2 regions of the Brucella pseudogrignonensis genome follow, and region 1 is predicted to be linked to the other one. Evidence: predicted binding sites of a transcription regulator. Region 1 holds the regulator's gene; the other holds the start of a gene.

Region 1 (3,175 bases):
GCCGCAAACTCTTCTTCCGAGAATGGCGCACCTTCAGCCGTGCCCTGAATTTCGACAATGCCGCCCTTGCCGGTCATCACGAAATTGCTGTCGGTTTCAGCAGCCGAATCTTCAGCATAGTCAAGATCAAGCACAGGCTGGCCTTCATAGATACCGCACGAAATGGCCGCGATATGGTCTTTGAGCACTTTTTCGATGCGGATCATCTGACGTGCTTCCATCCAGCGCAGGCAATCATGCAAGGCGACAAAACCACCGGTAATCGCAGCCGTCCGTGTACCGCCATCAGCCTGAATGACATCGCAGTCAACCGTGATCTGGTATTCGCCCAATGCCTGAAGGTCGACGACAGCGCGCAGCGAGCGGCCGATCAGACGCTGGATTTCCTGCGTGCGGCCACCCTGCTTGCCGGCTGCTGCTTCGCGGCGCATACGGTCGCCGGTCGAGCGTGGCAGCATGCCATACTCCGCTGTGACCCAGCCTTTGCCGGAATTGCGCATCCAGCCCGGAACCTTTTCCTCTAAGCTTGCGGTGCAAAGAACGTGGGTGTCACCGAACTTTACGAGGCATGAGCCTTCTGCATGTTTGGAGACGCCGCGCTCGAAAGAGACGGCACGCATTTCATCAGCAGCGCGCTTGGATGGACGCATTGTATTTCCTCAATTCGTTTTTCGTTGCGGCTTTTTAGGCTTGTCGTGCAGGAATGGAAAGGAATTTCGCATGATCCTTCAAGAGAGATGTTGAGAGAACTGTCATTATTGGCGCAAAGCCTTTGACGCCTTGGGTTGTGCGCTTATATTTATAGCATGCAATTCAGAGGCTTCGCTCTAAGACCATGATCAAATCACCGGAACATCAGCTGCTTAATTCGCTCGACCAGCGGTCACGCGATATTTTCCGACTGATTGTTGACAGCTATCTCAATGATGGTGATCCGGTCGGCTCCCGCAATCTATCGCGCCTGTTGCCGCACAGTCTTTCCCCTGCGACCATCCGCAATGTGATGAGCGATCTGGAGCAACTCGGTCTCATTTATGCTCCGCATATTTCTGCCGGGCGTCTGCCAACGCAGATAGGGCTTCGTTTCTTCGTCGATGCTTTTATGGAAGTGGGCGATCTGCGCGCTGATGAACGCACATCGATTGAAGCACAGGTGCGCTCGGCGGGGATGAACAATTCGGTCGAAAGCGTTTTGACAGAAGCCAGCCAGGTTCTGTCTGGCCTGTCGCGCGGCGCGGGCCTTGTGCTTGCCACCAAAACAGAGGGTGCGCTCAAGCATATCGAATTTGTGCGTCTTGAACCCACCCGCGCATTGGCAGTTCTCGTCATGCAGAATGGCGATGTGGAAAACCGCGTTATCAATCTGCCAGTCGGAATTTCTGCGTCGCAGTTGGTGGAAGCATCGAACTTTCTCAATGCGCATATTCACGGGCATACGCTTTCGGAAGCAAAATCGGAACTCGAAAAGCTTTCGCAAGAAACCAGACAGGAACTCGATCAGCTTTCACAAGAACTGGTGGAGCAAGGCATCGCCGTCTGGAGTGGCGCGGGGTCTGACCAACCCGCGCGTTTGATTGTTCGTGGCCGCGCCAATCTGCTTGAGAACATTCATGCTCAGGAAGATATTGAACGCCTGCGTCATCTGTTTGATGATCTCGAAACAAAAGACGGCATGATTCAGCTGCTTGATCTGGCTGAATCGGGTTCGGGCGTGCGAATCTTTATCGGTTCGGAAAACAAATTGTTCTCTCTCTCAGGCTCTTCTCTGGTAGTGGCGCCCTATCGCGATAGTGAACAGCGCGTTGTTGGTGCGCTTGGCGTGATCGGCCCGACCCGACTTAACTATGCGCGCATCGTGCCGATGGTCGATTACACAGCGCAAATTGTATCGCGATTGTTGCGTTAAGTTGTAAGACTTAACAAGGCTAACAAATTAGACCTTGATTTTAGCGCCGCGAAACTCGATATCCGGCTCAAACACACTTCAAGACGGAAGACACAAAATGGCTGATGAAAAAAACACACCGGAAACCCCCGATCTTGAGCAGCGCGATATCAACAATCCTCGTGATCGTGATGCGCTGAAGCGTGCTGCCGACGATTTTCTGAAAAGCCGCAAAGCGGAAGCGCGCGCTGAGGTCGAAGAAGAGAATGTTGACGCGGAGAACCTCGCTGCCAACACCATTGCTGCGCTTGAGGCAGACAATGCAGAACTGAAAGACCAGATGTTGCGTCTGGTTGCTGAAATGGAAAACCTGCGCAAGCGCACACAGCGCGATGTGCAGGACGCACGCAGCTATGCAGTTACCAATTTTGCCCGTGACATGCTGTTGGTGTCCGACAATTTGCGCCGCGCACAGGATGCGATCCCTGCGGATGCACTGGAAAGTGACGCAAATCTGAAATCACTCGCCGAAGGCGTGGAAATGACCGAGCGCGCGATGCTGCAGGCATTGGAACGCCACGGCGTAACGAAGCTCGATCCTGAAGGCCAGAAGTTCGATCCAAACTTCCATCAGGCGATGTTTGAAGTTCCGAATCCGGAGCTTCCAAACAACACCGTTGTTCAGGTTGTTCAGGCGGGCTTTGCGATTGGTGATCGCGTGCTGCGGCCTGCGATGGTTGGCGTTTCCAAGGGTGGACCAAAGGTTGCTGCCGATGCGGCACCTGAAGGAAACGCCGAATAAACAGGCACTTCATTTTAAACATCGGAGAAAGAGCAGCGAGACGCCTCGCCGCTCTTTCTTTTTGTGTTTATTTCTCGAATATTGGCTCCAAAGAAGCCGGGAGGCCAGCGCGTGACGGTCTTTGATTTTGCAAATTTTGCAGGCGTTTTTGTCTTCGCGGCTACTGGGGCGCTTGCCGCCTCGCGCCGTCAGCTTGACATTATCGGCTTCATCTTCCTTGCAAATATAACCGGCATCGGTGGAGGAACCATCCGTGATCTGCTTCTTGGCGCACCGGTTTTCTGGGTGATCGAGCCGTTTTATCTGCTGGCAGGAACTTCAGCCGCAATCTTCGTTTATTTTACAGCGCATCTGGTTGAATCGCGCTACCGGCTGCTGCTCTGGTTTGATGCTATCGGCATGTCCGCCTATACGGTCGTTGGCGCAGCAAAAGGCCTGACACTCGGTTTCGGACCATCGGTTGCCATTGTCACCGGCATCTTCACCGC
Region 2 (3,175 bases), on a different contig from region 1:
TCTCTGGCCGGAAAGACCAGGGGCTCGTAGATATTCATGCGACACTGGCCGCAATTTTCCATGCATCGAAAGCTTCGAGGCGATGGTAGCGAATTGTTTGTGCGGCTCGGCGACGAGATGGAACAGAGAAACAATTGCGGGTCGCTGAGTGCATGGAGACGAACCGTTGCAACGCTCCAGGTGACCGATGACCTTGCATGGTTCGCTCCCGTTTTCGAAACGGCAGATGGCTATTTTCAGCCCGATTATTGAGGCCCTTGTGCGACCAATGGTCAAGGCCGGGTGCCACTTCTGCCTTTGCTGCACCGTAGGAGCGGAGCTTATCGGTGATGATCCGTTTGGGAGCAAAGCTATAGCGCTTCATTAACGCCACGAGCAGTCGCTTTGCCGCCCTTTTATCACGCCGCTTCTGCAAGATTTCTTCGAGAACGGAGCCATGTTGATCCACCGCACGCCAGAGCCAGAATTTCTCTCCAGCGCATTTGACGACCACTTCGTCCAAATACCAAATATCGCCGGGGCGCGCCTGACGCCGCCGCAAGTTGCGTGTGATCTGGGGGCCGAACTTGGCGATCCAACGACGAACTGTCTCGCATGATACGTCGATTCCACGCTCAAGCAGCATTTCTTCAACTTCACGCAGACTAAGGTTGAACCGCAGATAAAGCCACACCGCATGAGCAACGATCTGTGGCGGAAAACGGTGACGCTTGAAGATGATATCTGATGTCTGCATCGCCAAAATTTACGCCCAAACCGTCAGGAAGGCAACTGTAGCCCAGTTAACGTGACAACGCCGAAATTTCTGTTCAAGACCTCAGTGAAGCTTGAACTCGCCTTCGACGCGGCGCCATTCATTCGGTCCGATCAAGCACTGATGCGTATAGCGGACAGAATGGAGCGGGCCTTCAAGCCTGGACTGCCAGAAATCCAGGAACCTGTGCATCTCAGGAAAATCGGGTGCCAGATCGTAGTCTTGCCAGACATAGGTCTGCAGCACGGATTCGAAATCAGGAATGCGATAGAGGATGTGCGCGGTGGTGAGGCCGTAGCCTTTGAGCTGACGTTCCAGATCCGATGAGAATTGCATGCTTCATCTCCGTTTCATGACACTGTGAAGTGTGTCGCAAAATTTCACGACCATCAACTGATTTTTAAACGCAATCGCGCCGTTTATTGTTCCTTTCCAGTATGTTAGTAGCATCAGAAGACGAGTGCTAATTTTTTCGTCTCTCCCTCTTGAAATCGAAAAATCTCAAAACCAGATCATTTTGCGCAAAATGCTCGACTTGAGGTTTTGCACCCGCCCGGACCGATCATTCGGTCCGGGCAGAGGGAACAACGTCATCATTTTTGCTCAACGGAGGAAAACATGTCGTTCCGACCGCTACATGATCGCATTCTCGTCCGCCGGGTCGAATCCGAAGAAAAGACCAAGGGCGGCATCATCATTCCCGACACCGCCAAGGAAAAGCCGCAGGAAGGCGAGGTCATCGCCGTTGGTCCCGGCTCGCGCAATGAGTCCGGACAGATCCAGGCGCTCGACGTCAAGGTAGGCGATCGCATCCTGTTCGGCAAATGGTCAGGCACCGAGATCAAGATCAATAGCGAAGACCTGCTGATCATGAAGGAAAGCGATGTCATGGGCATCATCGAAGCCCAGGCCGAGCAGAAAAAGGCCGCCTGAGGCGATACCAGTCAATCCAACCCATCCGTCAGATAGCTGCCTATTGAGGAGTTAAAGAAATGGCTGCGAAAGAAGTCAAGTTCCACACCGATGCCCGTGAACGCATGCTGCGTGGGGTCGATGTGCTCGCTAATGCCGTGAAGGTCACCCTCGGCCCCAAGGGTAGAAACGTCGTCATCGACAAGTCCTTCGGCGCCCCTCGTATCACCAAGGACGGCGTTTCGGTCGCAAAGGAAATCGAGCTTGAAGACAAGTTCGAGAACATGGGCGCGCAGATGCTGCGCGAAGTTGCCTCCAAGACCAACGATCTTGCTGGCGACGGCACCACAACGTCTACCGTTCTGGCCCAGGCAATCGTCAAGGAAGGCGCCAAGGCCGTCGCCTCCGGCATGAATCCGATGGACCTGAAGCGTGGCATCGATCTCGCCGTCGATGCGGTTGTCAAGGAGTTGAAGACCAACGCCCGCAAGATCACCAGCAATTCCGAAATTGCTCAAGTTGGTACCATCTCTGCCAACGGAGATACCGAGATCGGTCGTTATCTTGCCGAGGCGATGGAGAAAGTCGGCAACGAAGGTGTTATAACTGTCGAAGAAGCCAAGACCGCTGAAACCGAACTCGAAGTCGTCGAAGGCATGCAGTTCGATCGCGGCTATCTCAGCCCCTACTTCGTCACCAACCAAGACAAGATGCGGGTGGAACTGGAAGATCCCTATATCCTGATCCATGAGAAGAAGTTGTCGAACCTGCAGGCGATGCTGCCGGTTCTCGAAGCCGTCGTCCAGTCCGGCAAACCGCTCGTCATCATCGCTGAAGACGTTGAAGGCGAAGCGCTTGCAACCCTCGTCGTCAACAAGCTACGCGGCGGTCTGAAGATCGCTGCCGTCAAGGCTCCGGGCTTCGGTGACCGCCGCAAGGCCATGCTGGAAGATATCGCCATCCTGACGGGCGGCACAGTCATCTCCGAAGACCTCGGCATCAAGCTCGAAAACGTCACGCTCAACATGCTCGGTCGGGCCAAAAAGGTGGCGATCGAGAAAGAGAACACCACCATTATCGATGGTGTCGGTTCCAAGGCGCAGATCGACGGTCGAGTTGCCCAGATCCGCGCCCAGATCGAGGAAACCACCTCTGACTACGACCGCGAGAAGCTGCAGGAACGTCTTGCCAAGCTTGCCGGGGGCGTCGCTGTCATCCGTGTCGGCGGGTCCACGGAAGTCGAGGTCAAGGAAAAGAAGGACCGCGTCGACGATGCGCTGCATGCCACCCGTGCGGCGGTCGAAGAAGGCATCTTGCCGGGCGGCGGCGTCGCGCTGCTCCGCGCCGTCAAGGCACTCGACAATCTCACAACCGCCAACCAGGACCAGAAGGTCGGCGTCGAAATCGTCCGCCGCGCGATCGAAGCGCCGGTGCGCCAGATTGCCGAGAATGCCGGCGCCGAAGGTTCGGTGATCGTCGGCAAGCTGCGCGAGAATACCGACTTCTCCT

What was found. The regulator HrcA, encoded in region 1, represses chaperone genes, less so after heat shock. The targets are predictions, from matches to a motif close to GTTAGCACTCNCNNNNNGNGAGTGCTAAC.
Region 2: the regulator HrcA is predicted to act here: its motif matches at 1,194-1,222, upstream of RI570_RS18080 (co-chaperone GroES).

What each region holds. Positions count from the first base shown of each region.
Region 1 is NZ_JAVLAT010000001.1:1,579,311-1,582,485, reverse strand. It holds gene rph (ribonuclease PH) at 1-650, opposite strand, end outside; gene hrcA (heat-inducible transcriptional repressor HrcA) at 836-1,906, shown strand; gene grpE (nucleotide exchange factor GrpE) at 2,004-2,687, shown strand; gene RI570_RS07615 (trimeric intracellular cation channel family protein) at 2,799-3,175, shown strand, end outside.
Region 2 is NZ_JAVLAT010000003.1:50,431-53,605, forward strand. It holds gene RI570_RS18070 (IS6 family transposase) at 35-736, opposite strand; gene RI570_RS18075 (aspartate-semialdehyde dehydrogenase) at 818-1,090, opposite strand; gene RI570_RS18080 (co-chaperone GroES) at 1,373-1,687, shown strand; gene groL (chaperonin GroEL) at 1,747-3,175, shown strand, end outside.